One region of the Salinivibrio sp. IB643 genome, then DNA from elsewhere that is predicted to be linked to it. Evidence: predicted binding sites of a transcription regulator. Region 1 holds the regulator's gene; each other region holds the start of a gene.
What was found. Region 1 encodes CRP, which controls carbon source genes, mostly activating them, when cyclic AMP is high. Its sites were predicted from a motif close to TGTGANNNNNNTCACA; they were not measured.
Positions count from the first base shown of each region.

Region 2: BZG77_RS06720 (CTP synthase) is a predicted target of CRP. The motif match lies at 4,745-4,760, and genes of this name have one in related genera.
Region 3: dinG (ATP-dependent DNA helicase DinG) is a predicted target of CRP. The motif match lies at 3,540-3,555, and genes of this name have one in related genera.
Region 4: mlc (sugar metabolism global transcriptional regulator Mlc) is a predicted target of CRP. The motif match lies at 5,769-5,784, and genes of this name have one in related genera.

Region 1 is NZ_MUFF01000015.1:35,724-43,826, forward strand. It holds gene astD (succinylglutamate-semialdehyde dehydrogenase) at 1-1,242, shown strand, start outside; gene BZG77_RS08340 (DUF1338 domain-containing protein) at 1,253-2,044, shown strand; gene crp (cAMP-activated global transcriptional regulator CRP) at 2,164-2,796, opposite strand; gene BZG77_RS08350 (phosphoribulokinase) at 3,046-3,915, opposite strand; gene BZG77_RS08355 (YheU family protein) at 3,972-4,190, opposite strand; gene BZG77_RS08360 (hydrolase) at 4,338-5,309, opposite strand; gene BZG77_RS08365 (TIGR02444 family protein) at 5,293-5,772, opposite strand; gene BZG77_RS08370 (ABC transporter ATP-binding protein) at 5,781-7,709, opposite strand; gene kefG (glutathione-regulated potassium-efflux system ancillary protein KefG) at 7,902-8,103, shown strand, end outside.
Region 2 is NZ_MUFF01000010.1:27,600-35,702, forward strand. It holds gene ispF (2-C-methyl-D-erythritol 2,4-cyclodiphosphate synthase) at 1-459, opposite strand, end outside; gene ispD (2-C-methyl-D-erythritol 4-phosphate cytidylyltransferase) at 459-1,172, opposite strand; gene ftsB (cell division protein FtsB) at 1,215-1,493, opposite strand; gene eno (phosphopyruvate hydratase) at 1,653-2,951, opposite strand; gene BZG77_RS06720 (CTP synthase) at 3,026-4,660, opposite strand; gene mazG (nucleoside triphosphate pyrophosphohydrolase) at 4,816-5,610, opposite strand; gene relA (GTP diphosphokinase) at 5,661-7,877, opposite strand; gene rlmD (23S rRNA (uracil(1939)-C(5))-methyltransferase RlmD) at 7,946-8,103, opposite strand, start outside.
Region 3 is NZ_MUFF01000012.1:48,103-56,205, forward strand. It holds gene BZG77_RS07535 (primosomal replication protein) at 1-545, opposite strand, end outside; gene BZG77_RS07540 (sulfite exporter TauE/SafE family protein) at 588-1,361, opposite strand; gene dinG (ATP-dependent DNA helicase DinG) at 1,376-3,448, opposite strand; gene BZG77_RS07550 (porin) at 3,988-5,019, shown strand; gene BZG77_RS07555 (YccT family protein) at 5,108-5,752, shown strand; gene BZG77_RS07560 (hypothetical protein) at 5,890-6,273, opposite strand; gene BZG77_RS07565 (DUF454 family protein) at 6,693-7,190, shown strand; gene apt (adenine phosphoribosyltransferase) at 7,228-7,773, shown strand; gene dnaX (DNA polymerase III subunit gamma/tau) at 7,831-8,103, shown strand, end outside.
Region 4 is NZ_MUFF01000014.1:2,080-10,182, forward strand. It holds gene BZG77_RS07930 (MetQ/NlpA family ABC transporter substrate-binding protein) at 1-713, opposite strand, end outside; gene BZG77_RS07935 (LON peptidase substrate-binding domain-containing protein) at 868-1,437, shown strand; gene BZG77_RS07940 (sigma-70 family RNA polymerase sigma factor) at 1,564-2,133, shown strand; gene BZG77_RS07945 (ChrR family anti-sigma-E factor) at 2,130-2,834, shown strand; gene sstT (serine/threonine transporter SstT) at 3,141-4,358, shown strand; gene mlc (sugar metabolism global transcriptional regulator Mlc) at 4,449-5,663, opposite strand; gene queE (7-carboxy-7-deazaguanine synthase QueE) at 5,929-6,594, shown strand; gene queD (6-carboxytetrahydropterin synthase QueD) at 6,781-7,143, opposite strand; gene BZG77_RS07970 (methyl-accepting chemotaxis protein) at 7,407-8,103, shown strand, end outside.

The sequences.
Region 1 (8,103 bases):
ACCGATGAACTGGCTCGGGTCATTGCCGAAGAAACGGGCAAACCCTTGTGGGAAACCAAAACCGAAGTCGGGGCCATGGTAGGCAAAGTGGCGATCTCCTTGCGCGCGTACCACGAAAGAACAGGCTCACGTGAAAAAGACGTCAATGGCACCCAAGCGGTATTACGCCATCGTCCACTTGGCGTTATGGCGGTATTCGGGCCTTACAACTTCCCTGGGCATCTACCTAATGGCCACATTGTTCCAGCTTTATTGGCGGGCAACAGCGTAGTATTTAAACCCTCTGAGCTGACGCCAAAAGTCGCAGAGAAGACCTTGGGCTATTGGCTCGAAGCGGGATTACCGCAAGGACTGATCAGCCTGGTACAAGGTGGGCGCAATACCGGCGAGGCGCTGGCCCAAGCTCGCGGTATTGACGGTTTATTGTTTACCGGTAGCGCCAATACGGGGCATATTCTTCATCGTCAGTTTGCTGGCCAGCCCGATAAAATGCTGGCGCTGGAAATGGGGGGCAATAACCCCTTGGTGGTGAGTGATCAGTTCGGTGATTTAGACGCCACGGTATACACCATTATTCAATCGGCCTACCTCAGTGCCGGTCAGCGGTGTACGTGTGCACGCCGCCTACTGCTGCCTGAGGGAGAAGTGGGTGACAAGATCTTGACTCGCCTAGCACAATGGACCAAAACCGTGCGAGTGGGCGGCCAGTTTGATGATCCCGCGCCTTTCATGGGCGCCCAAATTTCAATGGCTGCCGCCGAGGGGATTTTGGCCACACAGCAGAAATTGATCGATCTGGGAGCTACTCCCGTCATAGAGTGCGAGCATTTACACGATGCGGTGATTTCTCCAGGGATTTTAGATGTGAGTGGCATTCAAGCGTTACCCGACGAAGAGTATTTCGGTCCGCTACTACAAGTGCAGCGCTATCAGGATATGGCTGATGCGATCACGAAGGCGAATGATACCCGCTATGGTTTGTCGGCAGGCCTTATCAGTGAAGACGAGGGCGAATGGCAATACTTTCTCGATCATATTCGCGCAGGGATTGTGAATCGTAATCGTCAGTTGACAGGGGCAAGCGGTGATGCGCCATTTGGCGGGCCAGGTGCGTCGGGTAATTTACGTCCAAGCGCTTACTATGCCGCCGATTATTGCGCTTATCCCATGGCATCAATGGAAGGGGATCAGGTGGTACTGCCTGAGACGTTCGCCCCCGGTATTCCGACTCAACAAGATTAAGGAGACCAACATGGACAGTGGCCAAGCGTTATTCGATAAATTATGGCAAGACTATATTAACCGTCTTTGCCCATCGGCACATCAGGTACATGCCTTGCTCGAAGAAGGGCAGCCTTTAATCAATGATCATATTGCCTTGCGGACATTTGGTTTGCCCAAGGTTGGGCTTGAGGTCTTGGCGCGCCCTTTCCTGGCGCTAGGCTATCAGCAAAAAGGGGACTATACCTTTGAAGCGAAAAAGCTTAACGCTTGCCATTTCGAGCACCCCGATCCTTTGATGCCGAAAGTGTTTATCAGTGAATTGATGGTCGAGCAATGCTCGCCTGCGCTGCAAGCCATTGTTCACAAGCTGGTGGCACAAGTCGATGCGTCGTCACTAACAGGGAGCGATTTTCTTCATCAGGGGCGGCTTTGGGACATCGATAGCGCTACCTATCAAGCGCTTGCTGAGGAGAGTGAATACGCATCCTGGGTAGCCGCGCACGGTTATGGCGCGAATCATTTCACGGTGAGTGTCAATCAGTTAAAGGCTCATGATCATTGCCAATCGGTTAATCAAAAGCTGCGAGACAATGGCTTTGCAATTAACGAAGCGGGTGGTGAAGTAAAAGGGGACGCATCCGTTTATCTGGAGCAATCCTCCACAATGGCTGACCGTGTCCCTGTTGTTTTCTCTGATGGCACGCAAACCATTCCAGGTGGTTTTTATGAGTTTGCTAAGCGCTATGTCCTTCCTAATGGCGAATTATATCAGGGGTTTGTCGCCGCTTCAGCGGATAAAATTTTTGAGAGCACACACTAATAAATAGTGGATCTAACGAGGCCTAAACGGTTAAGGAAGAGTTCGCTCTTCCTTTTTTATTGTTTTAAAAAGAAAAACCGACGCCAGGGCGTCGGTTTGGAATACAGAGAGCGCTGTGATTAGCGGGTACCGTATACCACGATGGTTTTACCATGGGCTGAAATAAGGTTTTGCTCTTCCAGCATTTTAAGAATACGGCCCACGGTTTCACGCGAGCAGCCAACGATTTGGCCAATTTCCTGACGCGTGATTTTAATTTGCATGCCATCAGGGTGCGTCATGGCATCGGGTTGCTTCGCTAAATTCAACAAGGTTTGCGCAATACGGCCCGTGACGTCCAGGAAGGCAAGATCCCCCACTTTTTGGCTAGTCACTTGCAAACGGCGCGCCATTTGTGAGGACAAACGCATCAATATATCAGGGTTAACCTGGATCAGTTGGCGGAACTTTTTGAATGAGATTTCTGCCACTTCACAAGGAGACTTAGCCCGAACCCAAGCGGTACGCTCCTGATCATCTTCGAAAAGGCCTAGCTCACCGATGAAATCACCTTGGTTAAGATAAGACAGGATCATTTCCTTGCCTTCTTCATCTTTGATTAGAACGGCGACAGACCCTTTCACGATGTAATACAAGGTCTCCGCTTTTTCGCCTGCATGAATCAGCGTGCTTTTAGACGGATACTTGTGGATGTGACAATGTGAAAGGAACCACTCGAGTGTAGGGTCTGTTTGAGGTTTTCCTGGAACCATATAACTTATTTCCTCTGCATGTGTTGCCCGGCAACAACGTCCTATCTTTGTCTGAGGGGTAACCCACCAGATCTATGCACAGAATACGAAGTCTGGGCGCGGGCTACAAGCTCGCTGTATGTTAACAAGAGTGTATCTTTTTTTGTTAGCAATTTCTTGATTTTGATCTAGGCCAACCGCCTAAAAAACTGGCAAAAACGTGGCTAAGATCACGGCTTGAGAAGTAATACACGATAGATGCGCTACGCCCTAGCCAATTTTGCCTTTTTCGATTAACTGCTGAATCAATGGACGGATGATAAGTTCCATCGCAAAGCCCATCTTACCGCCTGGCACGACGAGTGTATTATGCCGTGACATAAAAGACCCCGTGATCATTTGCAGCAGATAAGGAAAGTCGACGTTTTTCATCCCTCGAAAGCGGATCACCACAAAGCTCTCATCCAACGAAGGAATGCCTTTGGCGTTCAGTGGGTTGGAGGTATCGACCGTCGGCACCCGTTGAAAGTTAATGTGAGTGCGTGAGAATTGCGGCGTAATATAATGCAAATAATCGTCCATCGACCGCACAATCGAGTCGGTGACCGCTTCGCGTGAGTGGCCCCTATCGCGGGTATCGCGGACAAACTTCTGAATCCACTCAAGGTTGACGATCGGGACCATACCAATCAATAGGTCGACATGTTGGGCGACATTGACCTCACCATCAACCACACCGCCGTGCAAGCCTTCGTAAAATAGTACGTTGGTATTGTCGGGTAAATCCTGCCATGGTGTGAAGGTCCCTGGCATTTGATTGTAGGGCACCGCTTCGTCAAAGGTATGCAAGTAGCGGCGATATTTACCTGTGCCGAGTTCACCGTACTCACGGAAAAACTGCTCGAGTCGCGGAAAATCATTGGCGGTGGGGCCAAAGTAACTAATGTGCCGTCCTTGCTCACGTGCTTTACGGATCTCGACGTCCATTTCCGGTCGCGTAAAGCGATGGAAACTGTCCCCTTCTAGCCACGCCGCTTTGATGTTCATCATCTGGAACATCTTACGGAATGCTTCGGACGTGGTGGTGGTCCCTGCTCCTGAAGAGCCGGTGACCGCGATGATTGGATGTTTAGCCGACATGACGCGCCCTGTCATTCAGTCTGAATGTGTATCGCTGTTTATTGCGTACAGCGATGCTAAGATCTGAGTGCTTCTTTACGACGAATATCCACTGTCTCGTGCAACTCAGAATACACAATCACGGCGTCGCCGGATTGCAGTTGTTGGCGAACATCCGCCACTTTTTGTGCAAAGCTGACTTCCCGCTCACCATAATCGGTTCCTTCCCGTAACACAAAGTGCTCGATTAAACGAGTCAGTGTTTCCTCAGGGACCGATTGCCAAGGAACCATCATACTACATCACCTTTTGTTGATTTATGGCTGAGACGTTAGGGTGCTTGGTGCTGATATTGTGAATCAGCTCGCATTTTACCCAATCATTTAACACAATGCAGTAGATCAATGTGCGTCGGTCTTTTTTGCTTTGTGTGGCGTCCCTTTTTAACGGGACGAGCAAAGGCGTAAGGCTAACCAGTGAGGCACCGACTGCTCCAGCCAGAACTGTGGCTGGCGCCAACTGCCGGTAACAAAACCAACATGCCCACCATGTTCGCTCAGTTGATAGTCAATATTCGCGGGCAGAGGCGAGGTTGGGATCACTGCGTCGGTCATAAAGGGATCGTCTTTCGCATGGATAATCGCAAGTGGGACCGTAATAGCGTCAAGGACAGATAAACCACTACAGCTTTGATAGTAGTGTTGAGCATCGTCAAAGCCATGCAGCGGTGCGGTGACCGTTTGATCGAACTCGAACAGGGTTTTAATCTTTGGCCGCTCCCCAGCATGCCACCGACCCACTTTTTGGTGTCGGGTAAGTTTTTCCGATAAGGTTTGTCGCATCGACCGTAGCAAATACGCTTGATAAACACGGGAAAACCCTTGTTGAATACGGGTCGAGCACGCCGCTAAATCGAGCGGGGGAGAAATAGCACAACCACAACTGACAATCGGATCATGCTGATAGTCGGCCAGGTAGCGCACCAACATGTTTCCTCCCAAAGAGACTCCCACAGCGGCAATCTCATTGTTCGGGTAGGTCTGGCGTAAATAGGTCAAAAATGCCCGAGCATCCTCCGTTTCGCCGGAATGATAAGTCCGCGGCGCGCGATTAAGACGGCCACTGCAACCGCGAAAATGCATCACCACACCGCACCAGCCTTGCTGTTTAAAAGCGGCCAATAATCCATTGGCATAAGGGCTATCAAAGCTTCCTGCCAGGCCATGAAACAAGACAATAATAGGCTGTCCTACCTCGGGATGATGCGTCCATGCAAGATCGACAAAGTCACCGTCAGGCAGATCAAACGCTTGCCAAATAGGCGCAAAAAGCGGTTGCCGGCGCAGCAGGCGTGGCAGTAAGGTTTGCAGATGCGCATTACGGGCAGTTGGAATGGGATTAAAGGGTGTCATCATCGTCTGCTCCATCCTCTTTTGTAGGCCGGTCTACCCGTAGTGGTGTATAGAGATTTCGGGCAGAGGGGGATAGCTGGCGGCAATAATAGGCCAAGGGAGACGCGGCTTGTGTGAGCCAGGATTGACGATTAAGCACTTCAATCAAGTCTTGTTGCTGGAACTTTTCTAAACTGAGTTCAAAGTTGAGCATTTTTTTATATTGGCCGGTGCCCACGCGTGGCTTGAGATCGCGTCTTAGATGGCGATAAGCGATCAGCAAATGTTCAGACCGGCTCAAGGCGTGCTTAAGCTGGGTGAGGCTCTCGGGGCTAAGCCCGTAACCATGGCTTTCAATCCAAGCGAGCAACAAAGCAAGGTTCACATTGCCTTGGTGCTCGTCTTGTAATTTAAGGCAGGCTTGTTTGACCTCTTGCTTAGCATAGTGGTGCAAACAAAACTGCCAAAGATCGGCGGCGTTTGCCATCCCAGGCGTTAGTGTTGGTTGAATGTCGCCTCCAGGGCTTCTAGCGCTTCTTGTTGCTCCATCCATTCTTGTTCCACCTCTTCGAGCGTCGACTTTGCATCGGCTTGGCGTTGCAATTGCTCCGTTAAACGGGCTTTGTTGTCACTCTGGTAAATAGCGGGATCCGCTAATTGGTTTTCTGCTTCTGCGATAATGGCAGAAAGTTGTTCGATCTTTGTGTCTAAACGGTCAATTTTTTTTCGTAGTGGCGCCGTTTGTTTTCGGCATTCGGCTTCACGACGCTTTTGTACTTTTCGATCTAACTGCGTTTGCTGTGGGGCAAGTTTTTCGTCTGCGGCTTGCTTTTTGTTTTCCGCACGATCAGCGCGTTGTTGTTCGGTCAGCCAGCGGTGATAGTCGTCTAAGTCGCCATCAAAGGGCAGCACTGCGCCATTGTCCACCAAATACAAGTCATCGGCTGTCGCACGCAATAAAAAGCGATCGTGGCTGACGATCACCATCGCGCCCTCATAGGATTGCAATGCGAGCGTTAACGCTTGGCGCATGTCGAGATCCAAATGGTTAGTCGGTTCATCTAACAATAACAAGTTCGGTTTTTGCCAAACTAACAATGCAAGGACTAAACGTGCTTTTTCGCCGCCAGAGAAAGGGCCAATGTTTTCCAACGCTTTGTCACCTTGAAAGCCAAACCGTCCGAGGAAATCACGCAGGGTTTGCTCGGCAGTGGTCGGTGCTAAGCGATTTAGATGCTGGAGCGGCGTTTCATCGATGCGTAAGGTATCGAGTTGATGCTGGGCAAAATAACCTATTTTCACCCCTTGAGAGTAGCTTAGCTCGCCAGCCATCGCCGGCAAATCGCCCGACAATAACTTGATCAGCGTTGATTTGCCTGCGCCGTTACGCCCTAACAGGCCAATGCGTGCCCCAGGCACTAAGTTAAGGCGAATGTTCTCGATAATTGGCGTTTTGTTATAGCCAGCGGCCACCTTATCCATCATAAGAATAGGAGTGGGCAATGCATCAGGGGGTAAAAAGGTAAAGCTAAACGGGTTATCGTATTGAGCCGGTAGCACCTTTTCCATGCGTTCCAGCGCTTTTATCCGACTTTGCGCTTGGCGGGCTTTGCTGGCTTTGTATCGGAAACGGTCAATGTAAGATTGCATGTGAGCAACTTGCTTTTGTTGTTTCTCATATTGCGCTTGCTGTTGTGCTAACTTTTGCGCGCGCATGCCTTCAAAATCCGAGTAGTTACCGGTGTATTCATTCAGCTTGGCGTGCTCAATATGAATGATACGATTGACCACAGGATCAAGAAAATCACGGTCGTGTGAGATCAAGACCAAGGTTCCCGGGTACTGCTGCAACCATTTTTCTAGCCACATCACTGCGTCTAAATCGAGGTGGTTGGTGGGCTCGTCGAGTAGCAGTAAATCTGAGCGACATAACAAAGCTTGTGCCAAGTTAAGTCGCATGCGCCAGCCCCCAGAGAACTGCGTTAATGACCAATGGATTTGCGTCTGACTGAATCCCAATCCATCCAGCAAGCTTGCGGCGCGCGCCTCTATGGTATAGCCGCCAATCGCATCGAGCTTATCGTGTAACAACGCCACTGCATTGCCATCATCGTTGGCTTCGGCGTTACGCAGCGCGTCTTGCAGCTCACGATATTCGGTATCGCCATCAATCACATATTCTAGCGCACTTTTATCCAATGCGGGGGTTTCTTGTGCCACCCAAGCCACTTGCCATTGACTGGGGTAATCATAGTGCCCTGCATCAAGCGAAAGTTGGTGGCGTAGCAAGGCAAACAGGCTGGACTTGCCACAGCCATTTTTACCCACCAAGCCGACTTTGTCGCCGGGTGCGATGATGGCAGAGGTGTGGTCAAGCAGGGGCTTACCACCACGAAGCAATTGAATGTCGGAGAAGCGAATCATGATTACTCAGTCTGTCTTGGGTTGATGGATGCACGTTGCGCGGTCGTTATACCAGCTTGATGCGGAGATTGCCAAATTCCACCGGTGGCGCGAGTGGTTAGACAGGGGGTTAGCCTTTTTGTATGTTAAAGTTAAAAACATGGCATAAAGAACAGATTGTGTGCTTGGCCAATCATAACGACAAGGAAGCGTATGCCTCAAGATAAGAAGGATAACCCACTCCCTCCCAAGGTGCTTGTTATCGTGGCGCATCCTGATCCGGATGGATCGGTCGCCAATCGCCGATTACTCGAATCGATACGCCCGCTGGCGAATGTCACTGTGCATGATATTTACGCCGCTTATCCGGATTTTGTGGTGGATATCCATCACGAGCGTGCGTTGGTGACTGACG
Region 2 (8,103 bases), on a different contig from region 1:
TAAGACAACGGCTTCGCACGCGATGCCTTCTTTACGGCCAGTAAAACCAAGACGCTCTGACGTCGTCGCTTTGACGTTGACCGCGCCCATTTCCACGCACAAGTCTTTTGCGATCGCCGCACGCATCGCTTGAATATGCGGGCCCATTTTAGGTGCTTGGGCAATAATGGTGATATCCGCATTCCCGAGCTGATAGCCTTTCGCTCGTACTTTGGTGTAAACGTCTCGCAGTAACATCCGGCTATCGGCCCCAGCCCATTCTTCACAGGTATCTGGATAATGCTGGCCAATATCGCCGGCGGCAATCGCGCCCAGTAAAGCATCACATAACGCATGGAGGGCAACATCACCGTCTGAATGCGCGATCAGTCCTTGCTCATAAGGCACTGCCACCCCACCGATAATAACCGGGCCATCGCCCCCAAATTTATGCACGTCAAAGCCGTGTCCAATTCGCATCATGCTTGGCCTTCTTGTTGTGAAAGGTAAAACGCTGCAAGCCACTGATCCTCTGGATGGGTGACCTTAATATTGCTAGCACTCGCAGGCACCAAAATCGGATGTCCGCCGATCGCTTCAATCGCGGAAGCTTCATCGGTGACCTGATCACCGGCTATTTCCAGTGCGCGTTTTAGTGTTTGAGTTAAAAACATTTGTGGCGTCAGGGCATGCCAAAGCGCTTCGCGCTCAACCGTATGTGCCACTTGTCCATCGTTATTCGCACGCTTCATCGTGTCTCTCACTGGCGCCGCCAATAAGGCTCCGTCTTGATGAGATTGCGCGTGCGCGATCAGCGCATCAATGTCTGCATGCGTCACACACGGTCGTGCCGCATCATGCACCATGACCCACTGAGTTGTCACCGCTGCTAATCCAGCTTGTACAGAGGTTGCGCGAGTTAGCCCCCCGGTCACAACCTGCACATCGGCATGCTCACCAAGGCCAGTTTGCGCAAAGTAACCGTCGTTAGCGCTAATCGCAATCACCACCGAACTAATCGCAGGGTGTGCCAGCAAGCGCTCAACGGTATGTTGAAGCAGCGTTTTGCCTGCTAAAGTAAGGTATTGTTTAGGACAGTGAGCCTGCATTCGCCGTCCCACCCCGGCGGCAGGGACCACGGCACTGATACCCGACCGCAAAGCGCCAGGCTGCAAAGAGGTTTGTTCGACCACAAGTTATCTTCTTTGTTAGTACCGCCTGCAGGCGGTAATCGGTTATTGTCTTGTATCGACCAATCGGAAAAATGTTTCGTCGGGTTTGATCATGCCAAGCTCGTTACGTGCGCGCTCTTCAATCGCTTCTTGACCGCGTTTTAAATCCGCAATCTCCGCGTACATTTGTTGATTACGCGTCACGAGTTTTTGATTGGCCTGCTGCTGCACGGCGACATTGGCTTCAATTTGCCAGTAATCTGTCACACCATTTTTGCCTAACCATAAATCGTATTGTAGCCAAACAAGCGTGAGAAACAGCGCAACCGATAGCAGCCTCATACCTGTACTCCTTCCTATATCGGCTCGACGTATTTGCACAATAGCATTCTAGTCGCATAGGCTAGCGGATCAGGTCGCTGGTGTCATGGTTTTCCTAAACGAAAAAAAGCCGCGCCGTTAAACGGCGCGGCTTTTCTAATAAAAGTGTCTAAGTGCCGATTATTGGCCTTTCACTTCTTTTAGACCGTTAAACGGTGCTTTTTCACCCAGCGCATCTTCGATGCGGATAAGCTGGTTGTACTTAGCAACGCGATCTGAACGGCTCATCGAACCGGTTTTGATTTGGCCTGCTGCAGTACCCACCGCTAAGTCAGCGATGGTTGCGTCTTCAGTTTCGCCTGAACGGTGAGAGATAACCGCCGTGTAACCAGCGTCTTTCGCCATCTTGATTGCAGCCAGCGTCTCAGTCAATGAACCGATCTGGTTGAATTTGATCAAGATAGAGTTCGCCACACCTTTGTCGATGCCTTCTTTCAGGATCTTAGTGTTAGTCACGAACAGGTCATCACCGACCAGCTGAAGCTTGTCACCCAGCAGTTCGGTTTGGTGCTTAAAGCCGTCCCAATCAGACTCGTCGAGGCCGTCTTCGATAGACACGATTGGGTACTCTTCAGCCAGCTTAGCAAGATAGTGGTTAAACTCTTCTGAAGAGAAGGTTTTACCTTCACCTTTCATGTTGTAGATGCCTTGCTCTTTGTCATAGAACTCAGACGCTGCACAGTCCATTGCTAAAGTAATGTCTTTACCCAGCTCGTAGCCTGCTTGCTCAACCGCTTCTTTAATCGCAGCGAGTGCTGCTGCGTTTGACTCTAGGTTAGGCGCAAAACCACCTTCGTCACCAACAGCAGTGCTTAGGCCTTTGGCTTTCAGTACTTTGGCAAGGTTGTGGAATACTTCTGCACCGATACGCAGCGCTTCTTTTAGCGTCTTAGCACCGACTGGCTGGATCATGAACTCTTGGATATCAACGTTGTTATCCGCGTGCTCACCACCATTCAGGATATTCATCATTGGCAGAGGCATAGAGAACTGACCCGCAGTACCGTTTAGCTCAGCGATATGCTCGAACAAAGGCATGCCTTTTGCCGCTGCCGCCGCTTTGGCGTTCGCCAAAGAAACCGCGAGGATAGCGTTAGCACCGAACTGAGATTTGTTCTCGGTACCGTCGAGATCGATCATCACTTGGTCGATATCCGCTTGCGCTTTAGCGTCTTTACCCAGCAATGCTTCTGCGATTGGGCCATTCACAGCTTCAATCGCTTTCAGTACGCCTTTACCCATGAAACGTGACTTATCACCATCACGCAGTTCTAGTGCTTCGCGAGAACCCGTAGATGCACCAGAAGGAGCTGCTGCCATACCAACGAAACCACCTTCTAGGTGAACTTCCGCTTCAACGGTAGGGTTACCGCGTGAATCAATAATTTCACGACCTAGAACTTTAACGATCTTAGACATTGTGATTCCTCTCGTCTGTCATTGTTTTTAAAAATAAAGAGCGGCCGCCTTCTGGGCTACCGCTCGAATGTCGTTTATAGCTCACCGCGCTGTTTTTTGCCTGCCGCAGCAACAAATCCAGCAAACAGTGGATGGCCATCACGCGGCGTTGAAGTGAATTCCGGATGGAACTGGCACGCCACGAACCAAGGATGTGCTGGGTTTTCAATGATCTCTACCAGCTTTTTATCGGCAGACAGACCAGAAACTGACAATCCTGCTTTTTCTAGCTTAGGACGTAGCAGATTATTCACTTCATAACGGTGGCGATGGCGCTCATGGATTTGGGTATTGCCGTAGAGCTGATGCGCTTTAGAGCCTTCGGCAAGGTGGCAAAGCTGCGCGCCTAGGCGCATGGTGCCACCAAGATCTGACGTCTCGCTACGCTCTTCCACTTTGCCTTCTTCATCGACCCACTCAGTGATCAGGCCAACGACAGGATAAGGGCTTTCTTGGCTAAACTCAGTCGAGTTAGCGCCTTCCATGCCGGCGACATTACGTGCGTATTCAATCAACGCCACCTGCATACCAAGACAAATACCCAGATACGGCACATTGTTTTCACGTGCATATTGTGCCGCAAGGATCTTACCTTCAATGCCGCGGTCACCAAATCCACCAGGGACGAGAATCGCGTCCAAGTCCTTCAGCATTTCACTGCCGCGGGTTTCAAGATCTTGTGAATCCACGTACTTGATGTTGACGGTCAGACGATTTTTCAACCCACCATGTTTTAACGCTTCATTGACGGACTTGTACGCATCCGGCAATTCAATGTACTTACCGACCATACCAATGGTGACTTCACCCATTGGGTTGGCTTCTTCGTAGCTCACTTGCTCCCATTCAGACAAGTCAGCTTCTACGGCTTCAATGCCAAAGCGCTTGCAGACCAAATCGTCCAACCCTTGCGAACGGATCAACGATGGGATCTTGTAGATAGAGTCGACGTCTTTCATGGTGATGACCGCTTTTTCCGCCACATTACAGAACAGCGCAATCTTAGCGCGTTCATTGGCAGGAATTGGACGCTCACTACGGCATACCAGCACATCCGGCTGAATACCAATCGACAGAAGCTCTTTTACTGAGTGCTGGGTCGGCTTGGTTTTTACTTCGCCTGCCGCAGCCAAGTAAGGCACTAATGTCAGATGCATGAACATGGCATGTTCGCGGCCCACGTCTACCGTCAACTGACGAATCGCTTCCAAAAATGGTAATGATTCAATATCACCGACCGTTCCGCCGATCTCGACGATCACAATATCGTGACCTTCACCGCCTGCGACGATGCGATCTTTGATCGAGTTGGTAATATGTGGGATCACCTGAATCGTCGCCCCCAGGTAGTCTCCACGGCGCTCTTTGCGCAGTACATCCGCATAAACACGGCCAGAGGTAAAGTTATTACGCTTGGTCATTTTAGTGCGAATGAAGCGCTCATAGTGACCGAGATCAAGGTCGGTCTCTGCGCCGTCTTCCGTGACGAATACTTCTCCGTGCTGGGTAGGGCTCATTGTCCCTGGATCCACGTTAATATAAGGGTCGAGTTTCATGATGGTGACGTTAAGGCCACGCGCTTCAAGAATGGCTGCTAATGAGGCTGCAGCAATACCCTTACCGAGGGAGGATACAACACCGCCCGTAACAAAAATGTAGTTCGTCGTCATGCTAAACCTGAGAGTTGGATTTAGAGGAAATAAATGAAGTTCTGGACGGGATATTATGATACCAGACCCCACTGACTCCCACAATGTGAAAGCTACCACACACCCTGGTGTTTTTAATTGTCACAAATCAATTATGCCAATTACAGGATATTGCCTTACTCGTCTTTTTTAACCGCTTGCCACGCCGATTCTAGTTCATCCAGCTGACATTGTTGAATATTTTTTCCATTATCACGTAATTGATTTTCAACGCCACGAAAGCGACGTTCAAATTTCTGATTRGCTGCGCGCAACGCCTGCTCAGCATCCGTGCCTAGGTGGCGCGCGACATTGACGACAGCAAACAAAAGATCGCCAACTTCGTCTTCCACACGGTTTGCGTCAACCGGTGTCTGTGCTAATTCATGTTCGACCTCTTCCAGCTCTTCTCGCACTTTCGCGATAACCGGCGCCACGGTTGGCCAATCAAACCCTGCCCTTGCACATCGTTTTTGTAGCTTGTGGGCGCGAGTTAACGCGGGCAACCCCTGAGTCACGCCATCTAATAGACTGCAGGATTGGGTTGAGGGCATTTTCTCTGCGCGCTCTTGCGCCTTAATACCTTCCCAATCAGGCGAGCTTAATGGCTTCCCGTCCGCATCTTTAGGACCGAATACGTGAGGGTGACGACGCGTGAGCTTATCGCACACCGCACTGACGACATCGTCAAAATCAAATCGATGTTGTTCGCGCCCTAATTGACTGTAGAACACAATTTGAAAAAGAAGGTCGCCCAACTCATCTTTTAGGTCAGACCAGTTTTCACGCTCGATGGCGTCAGCCACTTCGTACGCCTCTTCTAAGGTATGAGGCACGATAGAGGCAAAGGTTTGTGCCTTGTCCCAGTCACAACCATGATTAGGGTCGCGTAAGGTCGCCATGATCGTCAGTAAGTTGTCAATTGACGCCATAAGAAGGTTCCTTCATGAAAAAAACGCCCTGTCGAAACAGGGCGAATGTATTAGCGGAGGCGTTTCGCTTCGACCACATCTTTCACTTGTTCAAGCCGGTTTACAACGCGGCTTAAGGTATCTAAATCAGAGATTTCGAGATCAAAGTCCATGATCGACATTTGCTTTTTATAATCAACCCGGCTTTGCATCCCGGCTACCCGTGCTTTCTCATTGCTTAACACGTTATTGATATCTTTGACCAGCCCGGTTCGTTCGTTTGCCGAAAGGCGAATGCGTACATGGTATTGACCAATATGGCCTTTCCCCCACACCGTGGCGATAATCCGCTCCGGTGCATGATGGCTAAGCTCATTGAGCTGCTCGCAATCTGCACGATGGACCGAAATACCACGCCCTTGGGTAACAAATCCTTTAATGTCATCACCCGGCAACGGCTGGCAGCAGCGCGCGAGATGCGTCATCAGGTTATCAACACCTTCGACAACCACGGCATCGCGGTGGGCTTTGCCGGTGCTCGGTTTTTGTTCGCTTTGCTGCAGTTTTTCTAACAACTGCTGCTCTTCTTCTTCCAGGCTCGGTTTATTAATCAGGCCATTAATATGGTTCACTACCTGATTAATGCGCAAATCACCACTGCCCACGCCGGCATAAAGCTCGTCCAGCGTGTTAACGTTAAAGCGTTTTAGCGCCAAATTGGCATCTTTACTGATGCCGCCAATTTTTTGTAGCTCGGTATCCAAGATTTCTTTACCGGCAGCAATGTTCTTGTCTTTGTCTTGCTTGCGGAACCAAGCATTTATTTTGGCGCGCGCACGACTTGAGTTAACAAATCCATGGCTGGGATTGAGCCAATCTCGCGACGGGTTAGGCTCTTTTTGCGTGATGATTTCAACCTGGTCGCCCATTTGTAGGTGATAGGTGAACGGAACAATTCGCCCTTCTACTTTGGCACCAATGCAACGATGACCCACTTCTGAATGGATGTGGTAGGCAAAATCAAGTGGCGTTGCCCCTATAGGTAAGTCGACGACATCGCCGCGCGGGGTGAACGCATACACCCGATCGTCGAACACTTGGCTACGCAACTCATCAAGCATTTCGCCCGAATCAGACATTTCTTCTTGCCATGCCAATAGCTTACGCAGCCAGGTGATTTTTTCATCGTAGCCACTGCGGCCACTGGCTGAGCCTTCTTTATATTTCCAATGGGCCGCTACACCTAGCTCTGCATCATCGTGCATTTGTTTGGTGCGAATTTGAATCTCAACGGGCTTGCCTTCCGGCCCCAACACCACGGTGTGAATTGACTGATAACCGTTCGGCTTGGGGTTGGCGACATAATCATCGAATTCTTTGGGCAGATGACGGAACTGGGTGTGGACGGCACCTAATGCGGCGTAACAATCCTGAAGTTGATCCGCAATAATGCGCACAGCGCGCACATCAAACAACTCATCAAACTCCAGGTTTTTCTTCTGCATTTTGCGCCAGATACTATAAATATGCTTCGGGCGTCCATATACCTGTGCATTAATATGCGACGCTTCCATTTCCTGCTGGAGCCCTTCGACAAAGGCACTGATATAGTTTTCACGGTCAATGCGTCGCTCGGCCAGCTGCTTGGCGATTTGTTTATAAGTTTGCGCATGTTGGTAACGGAACGCGTAATCTTCAAGCTCCCACTTTAGCTGACCAATTCCCAATCGGTTAGCCAAAGGCGCATAAATGTTAGCGCTCTCTTTCGCTGCTTGCTGACGCACAGACTCTGGCGCATCTTTCACTTCACGTAAATGGCAAATACGCTCGGCGAGTTTAATCACCACGCAACGAAAGTCTTCCACCATAGAGAGTAACATACGGCGCACATTATCAACTTGCGAGGACGTGGCCTCATCGTCGGCTTGGGTATTTAAATGCCGAATCGCAGCGGTCTGCTGCACACCGCGAATCAGGTTGACTATCGACATCGAATAGTCGTCCGCCAGTGTCTCCAGGGTGACCAATTCGGCGTCGACCATCGGAAATAATAGCGCGGCCAGCAAGGTGTCGGCATCCATGCTTAATGTCACGAGGATTTCGATCATCTCTCGGCCTCGCCACAAAGGCTGGCTGAGTGCTGATTCATCGTCACTCAATGCTCGACAATATTGGTAGCCGTCTAACAAGGCTTGTGTCGTCGATGCGTCTTGCCCGAGTCGCTTAACCCAGGTGTTAAGCTCAAATGTTTCATCTTCGTGTAGGTGGGCTTCTCGTACCGCAACCATAACTGTTCCTATCCTTAACTCTCTTACTGACAAGAGAGGCATGTCGATAACGACAAGCCACTAAACGCTTATGCCCGCTTGTTCGTCACCGGCTTAAACAAGGCCATCGATTCCATGTGTCCTGTTTGTGGGAACATATCCAGCATCCCTAATTTGACAAGTGCATAACCATTATCAAGCAGCACGCGGGCATCGCGCGCCAGGGTGGCAGGATTACAGGACACAT
Region 3 (8,103 bases), on a different contig from region 1:
TTTTCTCGATAACTGATGGTGGTTTCGATACGCTCTCGCGCTTTGGTGCAGCGGGCCAGGCGTTGTTCTAAGGCAAGCACTTGTTTTTGGTACTGCTGACGCACCGCAGGGGTCGATGCCATCTCGACGCTGGCATTGGCGTCTCGGAGTTTATCGGCCAATCGACGCTCCCAATCTTGGTGCTTGGCTAAGTCTTGATAAAGCTCACCAATCGCCTGGCGTCGTTGCCCGCGTTTGGCTTGCTCTTGCTTGCGTAAAGGCTGTGTCGCCAGTTCACGTTGTAGCGCGGTGATTTGCGATAACAAGGTGTCGCAAATATGGGTCGCACGTGCATCGGTCAGCGTCCCTTGTTGGTGATCGCGCTGCATTACTGTCAGCAATCCTTGGGCTTCGTTCACACAGGGTGTGAGCAATTTGCCTTTGCAATGAAAAAGCGTTGTCGCGAATAAAGGCGCGCGGGCTTCGCCACGGCGTCGGTCGACCTCTGCGGCTTGATTAGCCAGTTGCTCAAGGTGTTGGCACATTGCATCGATTTGCGCTTTCATTATAGGTCTCTCAGTCACGCACAGCGGCGACGATAACGGCGATTAAAACCAAGCATCAACGGCCAGTTTACCGGCTAAAATCACCACCGCGGTCACAAAAATAGGTCGAATAAACTGACTGCCAAAACGAATCGCGGAGTGGGCGCCAATAAATGCCCCCAGCATCAAGCATACGCCCATGGTCAGCCCGAGTGCCCAGTTCACATGGCCCAAAAGCGCAAACGCCACCAATGAGGTAATATTACTGGTGAAGTTCATCGCTTTCGCCAATCCGGAAGAGAGCAAAATATTCATCCGATAGAGCGACATGGTAGACACCGTCCAAAATGCGCCCGTACCCGGACCGGCAACGCCATCATAAAAGCCCAACGACAGGCCTTGGCTCCACTGCTTGATAGGTAGCTTGGGGCAGCGTGCGGGGAGCTGGTTGTTATCTCCCTTCGGGTGGGGATGCCAAACGGTGTAAATCGCGGCCACAAGCACCACCACGGGTATCGCTTTTTCTAACCATTCAGTGCTTAGCACATCAACCAGTAAGGTCCCCGCGGTTGCGCCAATTAAGGTGCCCCAAAACGCGTGTTGCCAAAATAAAGGCGAAAAAAGACGTTTTTTATAATAGGTGAAGGCGGCAGTGCTAGAGGCAAAGGTCGCGGCCAGTTTATTGGTACCTAACGCCACATGGGGCGGCAAACCCAGTGATAATAAGGCGGGAACAGTCAGCATGCCGCCACCGCCGGCGACGGCATCGATAAAGCCGGCGACAAAAGCAGTCAGCCCTAGGATCACTAAGGTCGAAAGATCAATCAATTCAAGCATAGTCACTCGTTAATTTAAGGTTCGATCACGCGTTTGAATGGCGGCAGCGAGTCGAGTAAAGATTGGCCATATCTGCGGGTGATAATGCGCCGGTCAAGAAGCACCACCTTACCAGAGTCTTCCTCTTTGCGCAGTAGACGACCGACTGATTGCACCAGCTTTTTACTCGCTTCTGGGACCGCGATTTGTAAAAACGGATTGCCACCGCAGCGTTCAATGTACTCCGCGTGAGCTTCTTCCACCGGAGAAGTGGGGACCGCAAAGGGAATTTTTGTAATAATGAGATTAGTCAATAAGTTACCGGGCAAATCTAAGCCCTCGGAAAAACTGCCGGTGCCAAAAATTATACTGGTTTTGTCCGCACTGACTGCTTGCTGATGGGCCTTTAATAGCGCCGTGCGTGATTGTGTGCCCTGACAGAGCAGTTGCCAGCCGCGTTGTGTGACCGTTTGCTCAATGGCTTGGGTGACTTGTTTCATCTGCCAATAAGAGGCGAACAATACCAAGGACGCTCGCTCGCCCTCTAAGTGCTCAAGAATTTTCTCGCTCAGCGCCGCCGTAAAGGCACTGGCTTGCGGCTCACAAGGCATGGTTGGGATCACCAAGCGCGCTTTATTGGCGTAATCAAATGGCGAGGGCAAGGCTAAATAGCGCGAACCATCGCTTTCACTCAGCCCCACTTGGCGGCAAAAATAGCTAAAGCGATTCAGGGCGCGCAAGGTCGCAGAAAACAGGCCAACGCCCGCCGCGCGTGACCAGAGCATTTGATCCAGACGCCAACCGACCTCTAAGGGAGAAACATGCACCCATAGATCGCCCTCGCGCTCACGGCAGGCTTGTACCCAACGGGCAAGCGGTGCGCCTTTGTCAGAATTGGGCTGGGCCATCAAGGTCCAGACTTTTTCCAAATTTTCTAACCGTTGCAGGAAAAACGCGGTTTCGGCAAGCGCCGGATCGGCCAGTTTCGCCGAAATGTCATTTTCTTTCAGACGTTCATTGATCAAATCATGGATCTTTCCCAATGCCTGATGGGCTTTTTTGCTCGCGGTTTTTAGCTGCTCACTGGGCGCATTGAGAGCCTCTGGCAGTTCACCATCGGCAAAGCGATAACAACCGTCGTCGTTGAGCGACAGTTGACTGAGCATGTTTTTTGCCTCGCGTAACCCTGGGATCAGGGTTTGAATGGCGTCTAATACGCTATCGACAAAGCGGTGTGCACGTTTGATATCCGCAGTGTTCCCGAGTTTAGTGGCGGCTTGATTGAGCTTTTCTAACCAGCCCACCACGCCAAGCAAACTGGCACTGGCGGCAGAAAAATCGCGCGCCACCGTGGGAAGGTGGTGCGCCTCGTCAATCATATACAGGCACTGCTCTGGCTCGGGCAAGATCACCCCGCCACCGAGTTCGAGATCGGCGAGCAGCAAGCTGTGATTGACCACCACCACATCGGCTTTATCCATTGCCTCGCGTGCTTTGGCAAAGGGGCAACCACGGTGAGCGGGCAGGCCAGCATGGCAGGTGTGTTTGTCAGAGGCGATCGCTTGCCATAGGTGATCGGCAATCGGTTTGGGCCAGCTGTCGCGGTCGCCATCCCATTTTCCTCGACTCAGGGCAACGTAAAGATCATTCAGCAATAATTGCTCGCTGCGCTTGGGTTTTTGAGCAAATAGCGCCCCTTGGATGCTCTCGGTATCTGCCACTGCACTCAGCTTGTGTGCACAGCAATAACGTTGCCGCCCCTTGGCCAAGATAAAATCAAACGGTTTGGGGCAGATACGATGAAAAAACGGGATATCTTTATCGGCGAGCTGCTCTTGCAACGCCACGGTTGCGGTCGACACCACCACTTTTTTATTGTTGTTAAGCGCAAACGGAATCGCGCCCATCAAATACGCCATTGATTTGCCCACCCCGGTGCCGGCCTCGGCCACCAGCAGCCGACGCTTGGGGTCATAATCACCCGCCAAGGTTTTGGCCAGCTCTGCCACTAAATAGTTTTGAGCTTTGCGCGGAATAAAGTGGGGAAGTTGGTCTTGTAGCGTTTGGTAGCACGCGCGAATGTCTGATTTTACGGCAGGGCTGAGCATCAACAGGTCCGAGTTACAAAGGTTAGCGCTCAGTATAACACGGGGCAAAAACGTGAAAACGATCGCGAACTGCAAGATATCCTTATAGATATGAGAACTTGGTCACGAATTTAATTTGAACCATTCGCTGCTATCTTGCTGATCTGCCGTTTGATTAACAAAACGCCTGATTTAAGCCATTGATCAGTTTTTTATGCCAGTAAGTTGCCTTAAAAATTAAATATTTGGTTTTTTATGCTGAATTACTTTGTTGTTAACTTTCACGATCTCGATGTGTAAATAAAGGTCAAACTGTGATCCTTGTTCGTTTATGTTTGTTAAATCACTGTTTTGTTGGGTATTTATTCTAAAATGTAATGCGCTTCCAGCCAGTTGACAGAACCTCAAATGTTCTGCACGATTAGCCACGAAGTTTCAGTGAACTGGCATTTTGTGCTTTGCAGCGTTTGCTGCACGTAACAGAGTGACAGTCACCATAAAACAGAGTTCCATAAAGGAACTCATCATAATGACTAAATAGAAAAGGCAGTGGATTAACCATGAAAAAGACTATTCTAGCAATGGCAGTACCCGCTCTGCTGGCTGCTGGCTCAGCATCAGCAAGCATTAACCTGTATGACGCAGAAGGCGTTAAAGTCGACGTTTCTGGTGCGGCTGAAGTTCAGTACATCAGCGGCCTAGCTGAAAACTCTGAAGGCCAGTGGAAGCTTGACGACGGTGATATCGCTGTTAACACCACTATTGCTATTTCTGACAAAGTGAACGCACTGGGTGGCTTCGCGTATAAGTTTGAAGACCAGGCTGTAACCAGCGACGAGCTCTTCGTTGGTTTCGGCGGTGATTTCGGTACGGTGACTTTCGGTCGTCAATACCTGATCGCGGACGATGCTGGCAATGGTAAAGACTATGAGTTCGGTGGTCAGTCAATTGATTTCGTTGCGGCACAAGGTGACCAAGTTGCTAAGTATGTTTACGACAACGGCACTTTCTACGCAGGTATCTCTGCACTGCTGGAGTCTAACGGTGAAGACAACGATGACGATGCCCAAGATGATGGTTTTGGTGAAGCGGATCAAATCATCGATGGCCGTATTGGTTATCGTGCCGGCGATCTTGATGCACGTATCTATGCGTACGATGGTCAAAATATCGATGTTGCAAAAGACGCAGATTATTTAAACACATTTGACGCGAAAGACGTTGATATTAACGGTTTCAATATCGAAGCTGATTATGTCATGGACGCCTTTAGCTTTGCCGCTTCATACGGCCAAGTAGAGTATAAAGAATCAGTGGGTTCTACAGAAGTTAATGTAGATACCATTGGCCTTGCGGCTGACTACACCATGGGTAAAAACGTGTTTGCGATCGGTTATAACCGCTACGAAGCGGATAGAAATACCGAATCAAACAAAGCCGACCAAGATACGCTATACGTGAACGCGACGCACAGCTTCCACAGCAACGTAATCGGTTATGTTGAGCTGGCGGTAGCTGACGGTGAAGGCTTTGACGGTAAAGACTTAGACTTCGACACTGCATACCTAGCAGGTATGGAAGTTAAGTTCTAATTGAGCTTAAACCATTATTGCTACATGTAGCACTGGTTACAAAAGCCGCCTTAGGGCGGCTTTTTTATTAGTTATTTGGGGGTAAAGCGTGAAAAAAGTCACTTGGTTCAGCGCACTCGCTGTTTTATTCGCGGCAGGCGCTACGCAGGCAGCGACCATTACATCAGCACGTAATATTGAGTTCTTGGTCGCGGATGGTAAAGAGGTGACCTTTGAAAACTGGGCACCACAGCAAAGTATTGCGCTCAGCGAGGGAAAACACCAGTTGGTGATGCGCTTTGATGGCGAAGTGCAACGCGGCAGTAAAGCGGTGATTTTTACCTCGCGTCCGTATTTGTTTGAGCTTAACGTTGATGGCCGCGATGCCACCATTAACATTGATGCCAATCTAAGGGTGAAAACCCAGGCGACCAGCTATTTTGATGATAACCCACAATGGCAAGCCGAGTTTGATAATGGCGAGGTAATGCCGTTAGAGGCCGTCGAGCTTAAAGGTGGTGGGTTTGGCGCCTATGCGGATATGGAAGCGCTGGTGGCCGAGTACAACCGCGAAAACGGTATTATTATCGACCAAGGTGCAAGCAAAAACCTTAACGACGTGTTAGTCGAGGTCGACGACCAAGGACAAGCCTCCATTAAAGGCGATGCCTTGTCGCAGCTTAAGCTTTGGTACACCAAAGCCAGCGACCAAGAGCGTAAAACCTTCCGTCGTTGGATCATTGATCAAGATTAAGCGCGTGTTCGAGGGAGGCGTGGTAGTCAGTATCACCCACTTGACAGCTTTACACGGTCAATAAAAAAACGCGCCCAGCTGATGCTGGGCGCGTTCCGTTTAAGCCACGGTGAGACAAGCGAAAGTCGACCTTGGGCTCACACCGATTTACGGGGGCTCGTTGTCGCGCGGCGAGTGGCCGGATCGTGGTGATAATAGTTTGATGCGCGGCACTGCGGACAGCGCTGCTCCGCGGCATCCTTGATTAAATCATCGAGTGGAATGTCACTCTCACAATCGGCACACAATCCGTAAATTTCCAAATCCATGGCACACAAAGCCGCATCGACTTTTTCCAGACGTTCACCGAGGCAACGAATTGCGCCAGGCAGGCCTTGGCTTTCTTTGATCAGCTCTGTGACAGTCAGGGTGTCGCAATGCTTGTCCCAGTCTTCACGCAAACGCGTGGTTAAGGTGGCGATCAGCTCGGCACGCTCACGAGTGAGCTTACGCCGCAGCTGCGCAAGAGTATTTGTATCCATGGTCAGTTCGCTTGATTGGCTAAATGACGTTTATCATGACCCAATGCACCCAGTTGTTACCCTGATGTAAATCAATAATCGGATTAAAACCTTACAAAACGTCCGTTTTTAGCGGGGGCAAGCTAGGCTATAGTAGCTGCCTACTGATGTTATGTTGTTGTGAGCGTTGTAACCTATGAGTCACGAATTTAAAGAACCTTATAACCTAAAGTATTTTATCGGCTTTTTGTTGGTCTTACTGATCCCCACCTTACCCGCAAGCCTCACTTGGCTCGGGATTGTATTTGGCGGTTAATCACCGCCTCATTCATTACCGCCTCATTTTTCCTCAGCTCGCCCTGTACCCATTGCGGCTGGATCACTACACTGGGGTAAGAGGGTCACCCTGGTGACCGTGCAGCAATAAGGGCAAGTTGGCTATGCAGTCAAAAGCGGTGCAGTCAAAAGCGGTGCAGTCAAACGCGCCACAGGCAAAAGCGCCACAGTCAAAAGCGCGACAAACAACAGCCGCGCCGCCAGCTCCATCCGTCGCTTGGCGTTGGGCGTGGAACGGTTTGGGTTGGTTTTGGGTCGCACTCGGTGCCGCCGGGGCGTTTTTGCCTGTGTTACCAACAACCCCGTTTTTGTTGCTCGCAAGCGGCTGTTTTATGCGCGGCTCTCCCCGGATCGCCAATTGGCTTCATGCCCATCCAACGTTCGGGCCAATATTGACTGACTGGTACCAACAACGCGCCATCAGCCGGCGGGTCAAAAAGCGGGCAACGGTGATGATCGTGGTCAGTTTCTCATTCTCAATATACATGGTGCCAGCGCTCTGGTTAAAAGGCATGCTACTGCTTTGTCTGATTGTGCTCTTATGCTGGTTTCTCCGCCTGCCTGAGACGGAATCTGTTGCTGGTACGGCCGAAAATTCATAACATGGCGGTTTGCGTTTTTTACCGATGAGAATTGGCCATGAGCAACGACAACTTGGATGTGATTAAACAAAGCATTCAAACCATTCCTGATTACCCTAAGCCAGGCATCTTATTTCGTGATGTCACCAGCTTGATGGAAGACCCGACCGCCTACCAGGCCACCATTGATGCCCTGGTAGCAAAGTATCGGGGTCAAGGCTTTACCAAGGTGATTGGCACCGAATCACGCGGCTTTTTATTTGGCGCGCCCTTGGCCTTAGCGCTGGCATTGCCATTTGTGCCGGTGCGCAAGCCAGGCAAATTGCCACGGGCGGTGATCAGCGAAAATTACCAGCTCGAATACGGTGAAGATACGCTTGAGATCCACAGTGATGCCATTGATGACGGTGATAAAGTGCTGGTGATCGATGACTTGCTCGCCACCGGTGGCACCATTGAAGCCACGGTCAAATTAGTGCGTCGGTTGGGCGGCACCGTGGAACACGCCGGTTTTGTGATTAGCTTACCGGATATTGGCGGTGAGGAAAAACTGACGGCGCTTGGCGTTAGTGTGTACAGTTTGTGCGAGTTTGCCGGCCATTAATGGTGAACACGACGCTGGGCCTTGGGTCATTTATCAGCCACTAGGAAGCCAATTGACATGAGTTATCAAGTTCTTGCACGCAAATGGCGCCCCCATAACTTTGACGCGGTGGCGGGGCAGAGCCATGTGCTGACGGCGCTCGCCAATGCGCTCGATCATGACCGCCTGCACCATGCTTACCTGTTCAGTGGAACACGGGGGGTGGGTAAAACCACCATCGCACGTATTTTTGCCAAAGGGTTAAATTGCGAGCAGGGTGTGTCGTCCTCACCGTGTGGCCAATGCGCCACCTGCCGTGAAATTGATGAAGGGCGTTACGTTGATTTGTTG
Region 4 (8,103 bases), on a different contig from region 1:
TGATAGGTCGGATTATCTTTATCCTCTGCCCGCGCTGCCACGACCATCACTGCGAGCGGTGCGTCTTTCGATTCTAAGAAAATACCTTGATCACTTGGATTAAGCCCTGATGACATCACATAGTTCATGGTAATTGCTGCAGCATCGACATCTTGTAGGCTGCGAGGCAATTGTGCCGCTTCTACTTCGACAAAATCGAGCTGCTTGGGATTAGCGGTAACATCTTGTAGCGTCGCTTGAAAGCCAACGTTATCGGCCAAGGTGATCAGCCCTGCGTCTTGCAGTAATAGCAAAGCGCGCCCGGCGTTGGTCGGATCGTTAGGGATCGCAATTTGTGCGCCTTGGGGTAAATCGTCCACGCGCTGTACTTTGTCTGAGTAAATCCCCATCCGCATAAGGATGGAACGCCCAATCGAGACCAATTCACTATCATGGTTTTGATTAAAGTTATCGAGAAACGGCTGATGTTGGTAACTATTTAAATCAAGACTGCCATCTGCCAGACCGGCATTCGGAGAGATGTAATCCGAAAATTCCACCACTTCGACATGAATTCCTTCTGTTTTTGCCTGTTTCGCAACCGCTTCTACGACTTGCGCATGGGGACCGACAGTCGCACCAATCTTTATCGTTTCTGGCTGATCTGAACAGCCGCTGATAACCAACGCCAGTAACACTGACGCAATCCAAAATCCTGGTCGCTTTAACGTCATTCTGATTCCCTTAGAAAAATAGATGTTTAGACGTCCAGAATGCCACAGCTTATAATGATGTCAACCTGATTGTGTTAACGCAGTCTCTGTCTTGATCGTATCCAACCCTGGTCGCGTAGTGGCAGGCATGTTGAATCAATAAGGAGGCGTAGATATGACGAAGCTGTTTCCTCTACCCTTGTTCTTACTACCCGGGGGCAGAGCTAAGCTGCGCATTTTTGAACCTCGCTATTTGCGCTTGGTCCGTGAATGCTCGGCGAATCAACAGGGATTCGTGCTGGCGATGATGCAAGGTAAACGTTTATATCGATATGGCACACTGGTGGACATTGTCGATTTTGAAACACTACCCGATGGTTTATTAGGCATTACCATTGCAGGTCGTCAACGGGTAAAAATTCAATCGACAGAGCAAGAGGCCGACAAGCTCTGGGTGGGCGAGATACAGGCACTGAATGACTGGCCACATGACGAGTTTATTGACCAGGAAGAAAATGAAGAAAAAATGCGTATCGCCGCGGGACTTAAAAATGTCTTCGCTGCCCACCCGGATCATGCTGAGCAGTATGAGGCGCCGTATTTCGAAGACTTAACCTGGAGTTGCCAACGCTGGTTAGAAATTTTGCCGCTTTCTAGCGCGCAAAAACAATGGTTTATCGCGCAAGAATCGGCAGAAGAGGCGATGCAATTTATCAGTCAGCTTCTCGAGCAAGAAGTCGAGTGATCCAATTATTTTAAGCCTCGTACTACAAGCGAGATGGACGGCTACGACAGATAGGACTCAACTATGACTGCGCCACAAACCATGTATACTGAGACCACCATTTCCAGACGGGACACGCGTGCCAACATGACTGACGTGACGAAGGAAGAGTTGTCTGAATTATTAGCAAAAGTTGCAGAAGATAGCGACCGCATAGCGTTCGAGCATTTGTTCCGATTTTTTGGCCCGAAGATACGCGCTTACGGTTCAAAACATTTAAGAGCTGACGGTCAAGCAATGGAGTTAGTACAAGAAACTATGCTAGTGGTATGGCGCAAAGCCCATTTGTATAACTCTGATAAAGGCGCGGCGACGACTTGGGTATTCACGATCATGCGTAACTTAAGCTTCGATATGCTTCGCAAGGTGCAATCGAATCGCGAAGACAATTTTAGCGATGATATTTGGCCCATTCTCGAGTCAGGGCAACAGGACAACGAAACTGATTCCGGTGCTCAGTCCATGATGGACCAAGAGCTTCTCAGTTTTATTGATGAGTTACCCGCGGTCCAGCAGCAGGTGGTTAGAGGGGTTTATCTCAAGCAATTGACTCATCAAGAGTTGTCAGAACAATTAAATGTGCCATTGGGCACCGTCAAGTCCCGATTGCGTTTAGGTCTGGAAAAGCTTCGCAATCACCTGGAGGTAAAACAATGATTAAGTATCACCCATCGACCGATTTACTGGATGCTTTTGCTGCTGGCAAATTGCCGACTTCGATGGCGATTGCGTTGTCTGCCCATGTTGAACTTTGCCAGGAGTGTCAAGCTTACGTGGCTATTGCAGAAGAAAAGTTTGCATCAGTGGTGTTTGATCAAGAATCAGTCTGCGACGACGCGTTGATGGTAAATGAGTGGGATCACAATGCTGAAGATGAAATGCTATCCGCCATTTTTGAACAAGTGACTGCCAACGATGCCGATGCGCTGACGCAATCTGGCGCGGAACAACCTGAAGCGCGCGCAACACAAATTACTGTCGGTGAAAAAACATATGCCTTACCCCGGGCGCTGCAACGATTCGGCGATTCAAATTGGGCATTCTTTGGGAAAGTCCAACGTGCGCGACTTAATCTCGACGAAGGGGCAACGCGAGCCAGTTTTCTTCATATAGATGAAGGCGGTTCAGTGCCTGCGCACACTCATAAGGGCTATGAGTTAACTCTTTTGTTGGACGGTACGTTTGAAGATGAAAGTGGTCGGTATGTGCCAGGTGACTTTATTTTACTCGATAGCCGTCACCATCATACGCCATACACAAAAGAAGGTTGCCTTTGCTATACCATTGCAGATGCCCCTCTCTACTTCACAAAAGGCGTGAGTAAGTTGCTCAATACCGTGGGACATGCGATTTACTAAAAATTTCTGTGCTAGTTGTTATCCTTCGGCGACCGCTATGGTCGCCTTTTTTTATGCTAGATGGCCGCCTAAATCCACGGATTTACTCGACTAGACCTAGAATTATCACCATTTATTCTGCAGCGATAACAGAATAATTACACTAAATAAACCTCTCATTAATCATAACTCGCCACTTCAGTCCTACCTAACTAGTTCAAAGTAACAATTTTCCCTTTACATAGGGTGAATTTAACTGGTTTAATTCGTCACTTCTAACGATTCATTAACAGCCATTGATAATAAACACAGTGAAGTGAGAGTCACATGAGTCAAACACAACTCGCCAGTGTCAGTCGAGGTAACTCGCTGGTACTTCAAATACTCATCGGTATTCTTGCCGGTGGTGTTTTAGCCTATCTATCCCCCGAGCTTGCTGGCACAGCCGGATTGCTCGGACAACTTTTTGTCAGCGCATTGAAGGCCGTCGCACCCATTTTGGTTTTCGTTTTAGTGGCAGCGTCCATTGCTAACCAGAAACAAGGCCAACGAGCCAATATGCGCCCCATTATTGGGCTTTATCTTATCGGCACCCTTGCGGCTTCATTGACCGCGGTGACCATGAGTTTTTTATTCCCGACTACCCTCGAGTTTGCTGCGACGGATGCTAGCATTACGCCGCCAGAGGGCATTAGCCAGGTATTAAGTACGCTACTTTTCAATATCGTTGACAACCCTGTTAACGCGTTGATGAGTGGTAACTATATTGGTATTTTGGCTTGGGCGATTGGCTTAGGTATTGCTCTTCATCATGCGTCGAACGAAACCAAACGTGTCTTCTCGGATGTATCCGAGGGGGTATCGATGATCGTCCGCTTTGTGATCCGGTTTGCGCCTTTGGGTATTTTTGGCTTAGTAGCAAGCACGTTAGCGAAAAGTGGCTTTGATGCTTTGATGGGGTATTTACACCTTTTGGGGGTGCTACTCGGCAGTATGGCAACCATCGCCTTGGTGGTAAATCCGCTGATTGTGTATATCAAAACGCGTCAAAATCCCTATCCCCTTGTTTTTCGCTGCCTGCGTGAGAGCGGTCTCACCGCTTTCTTCACCCGTAGCTCTGCAGCCAACATTCCAGTGAATATGCAGCTATGCCGCCGCCTTGATTTGGATGAAGATACTTATTCTGTCTCTATCCCACTCGGTGCCACCATCAATATGGGAGGCGCGGCGATCACCATTACCGTATTAACCCTGGCTGCTGTTCATACACTCGGTATCCAAGTGGATATCGCCACGGCTGTGCTGTTGAGTGTGGTGGCCGCGGTATCCGCGTGCGGCGCGTCGGGGGTTGCTGGCGGCTCCCTATTGTTGATCCCACTCGCGTGTAATTTGTTTGGTATTCCACAAGAGATTGCCATGCAAGTGGTTGGGATTGGCTTTACTATCGGTGTTTTACAAGACTCTGCCGAAACGGGCCTGAATAGCTCAACCGACGTAGTATTTACCGCGGCGGCATGCTTGGGTGAAGAGCGTAAAAACAGCTAACCAACGCCATTAGCCAAGATCAAAAAAAAGCAGGTGCATCAACACCTGCTTTTTCTTTAACCGCTTTTTAATTGTCAACCAAGGCAACGATTAGCCCTCCAGCACTTTCATCAGCAAATTGCCATCATACATCGCCTGCTTTACCATCGCCGCCCCAGGCATCGTCGCTTGGGCATAGAAATAGCTTTCTTCCAAGACTAGGTACTTGCTATACAGCGGAATCGTCTGCGTTTTTAAACATTCCATGATCGCAGGATACAAGACCGATTTAGCGCGATTGAATTCGCCACCAAATAATATTTTTTCTGGGTTAAATAAATTCACCACAATCGCTATAGCGGTTCCCAAGTGATGCCCCAGCTCGGTGATCACTTGGTGGGCCAAACCATCGCCTGACACCGCTGCATCGCATATAGCCTCTATCGTGAGCGGTTGGTCGTGCAAGCAACTCGGATGCCCTTCATTGAGCAATGTCTTCACCTGCTCATAGATCGCGGACAGGCTTGCGACCGTTTCCAAACAGCCATAATTACCGCAAAAACACCGCTTACCAAAGGGCTTAATTTGAAGATGACCTAACTCRCCAACGTTACCGATCCGCCCTTGAAGCACTTTGCCCTCGAGCACAATACCGGCCCCAACGCCGCTGTGAACCGCTACCAGCACGGCGCTGTCTGCTTCTTTCGCGTTACCAAGCAACTTTTCCGCTAGTGCCCAAGAACGGGTGTCGTTCCCCACAAACACCGGCAAACCGGTCTCTCGATGCAATACTGGCCCTAGAGGCATATGGTCGACCTCGAAGTGCGGCATTTGAATCACGGTGCCTTGGGCACGATTTACCAAGCCCGGTAGCGAAATCGCAATACTAGTGACACGATCCACCGTTTGTTGGTGACGAGAGAAAAACGCATTGACATGATCGACCACGGTGGTGAGTAATGCACTTTGCGCCACCACCGTTAATTCATGCCGTTCTTGAATCAAGATTTCACTGCTTAGCGAATGCAGCGCCAGAGTGAGATAACCTCTTCCTAGACGCATGGACAAAAATTGCCAGCCTTCGTTATCCAGCATCAGCCCTACAGCTGGACGCCCGCGCATGCTCGTTTCTTGGATCGGTGCTTCTTTTACAAGGTGAGCGTCCATCAGTTCGCGCACAATTTTGGTGATACTGGCAGGCGCCAGTTGGCTGCGTTTCGAGAGTTCGATCCGCGAAATAGGCTCAAAACGATCGATTAAGTTATAAATCGTGCCCGCATTTTTGCGCTTGATATGATCGATATGTCCCGGCTGCCCAATAATCATGCCCTTTCCTATTACTACGTGGCTGTGGCGATAAACCCTGACACCGCCTATTTAGGTGAATTTTTTTACTTCGCGAACTAATTGTGAAGCAATTGGCCGCTAGCACGTGACATTTGTCACTTTGTATCTTTGAAATCGCGTACAAACTCACAAAACCTGTCTAAACAGTAACGCTGTTCATCCTCTAATCACGGGCTAAAAAACAAGATCTCAAACTTATTCGTTGGCATAATGCGGAGCTCATATTCTATCGCTATAAATCACCATGTACCGAGTCAACGAGATATTTGAAACGATCCAGGGCGAAGGCACCTTCACAGGGGTTCCGTCGGTTTTTGTCCGCTTGCAAGGATGTCCAGTAGGATGTGCCTGGTGCGATACTAAGCAAACCTGGGAAACGGATGATAAGGATCAGCAAGATAAGATCTTTATCATTGATAAGTCAGAGGATTCACCGACTTGGTGCTGGCTAGGAGCCGAAGATATCGTCACTGAAATCACGCAACGCTATCACGCTAAGCATATCGTGATTACCGGGGGCGAACCCTGTCTTTATGATTTGGTACCTTTAACGGAAGCCTTGGAAGAGGCTGGATGCCAATGCCAAATTGAAACCAGTGGCACCTATACGGTCTATGCGAGCCAAGCCACCTGGGTAACGGTGTCGCCCAAAATCAATATGCGCGGTAAATTGCCCGTTCTCGCCAGTGCGATGGCGCGAGCCAATGAGATAAAACATCCGGTGGGGACAGAAAAGGACATTACACAATTAGAGACTCTACTTGAGACCTGCCCAGCCTCTCCTGGTGCAACCATTGCGCTGCAGCCGGTAAGCCAAAAGCCACGTGCAACCAAACTTTGCATCGACACCTGCATTGCGCGCGGCTGGCGTTTATCCGTGCAAACACACAAGTATTTGAATATCGCCTAAGTGACGATGACGAGGACGGTGGCAAGATAAATCGCGCCGTCATGGAGCAAAGCACACGTCGAAAAGCGACAAAAAACGCCGAGTACTAAAGTAACCTCATAAAGTTAGGCACTGCTACTCGGCGTTTTTTATTTCTCTCGACTGCTTCTTATTTACCTCGAGTATTGTTACTCACGTCGAGTTTCGTTACTCACCTCGATAAGTGCAACCTGCGGTACAAGTTTCTTTCACCATGACCTGGCTTAACAGAGGCAGATTCGGTTTTACCTGTTGCCAAATCCAGTGTGCTAGCACTTCACTGGTTGGATTTTCTAGCCCTTCAATGTCATTGAGATAGTAGTGATCCAGGCGCTGATAAATCGGTTTGAAAGCCGCTTTTATTTCGGCAAAGTCGATCACCCACCCCGTATACGGATCAACGTCGCCTTCTACATACAAACGCACCGTAAATGAATGCCCATGTAAACGCCCACATTTATGGCCTTCTGGCACATTCGGTAAATGGTGTGCCGCCTCAAAGGTAAATTCTTTAAACAACTCAGTGGTCATTTTACTTCATTCCAACAACAACAAGAGGCCGCATGCTACTTAAATTCGCTGGCCGACTCAAACGCATTCATCCGACCACACCCGTTAGTCTGTGCGGCCAGAATGCCTCGCAATACGGGTTTCCGTCTCATTATTGGGACGATTTACGTCGATGAAATCACACATTTTATATGAGGGTACCGCCACAAGTGCGCTCTCGGTTTAACATAGTCGCTACAGGCTAGAACTGATAACTCTATAAATTAATAACAAATGGTTGACTCATGCGTATGACCCTTGCGAGCAAAATTCTTCTTGCTCTTTTTCTTGTTTTCGCTCTTGTGCTCGCCACCTCGCTGGGCTATCAGTCGCATCAACAAAAAGCCTTGATGACATCGATTGTCAGCGAGCAAACCTTAGATAAAGCGTCCAACTACTTTGATAGCCTTAATATGCTGATGCTCACCGGCACCATCAGCCAGCGTAATACGTTGCGAGAGAAAATGCTGTCACACAAAGGCATCGACGACGCTCGCGTGATCCGTGGAGAGGCAATTACCCGCTTTTTTGGCCCAGGAAACCCTGAGCAATCTGCCCAGGATGCCATTGACCAACGTGCCCTCAAAGGTGAAACCATTGTCGAAACCTTTGATGCTGATGCGGGAAAAGGATTGGTGGTCGCCCTGCCGATGAAAGCGAGCAGCGATTATCGCGGCACCAATTGTCTGCAATGCCACGTAGCAGAGGAAGGCACCGTACTCGGTGTTATCCGGCTCGAGTATGATCTTGAGCCTTTGTATAGCACCATCGATAGAGAAATGTTAATTACCGCTGGGATAATGGGCAGCATCGCTGTGATTGGATTTTTAATCTCACTCACTGTGATTCGCCGCTGGGTGGTCTCCCCGCTTAAGCGTGTCTCTGCCTTTATGAAACGCACCAGCCATGACAAAAATCTTTCCGAGCGCCTCAACAATACCC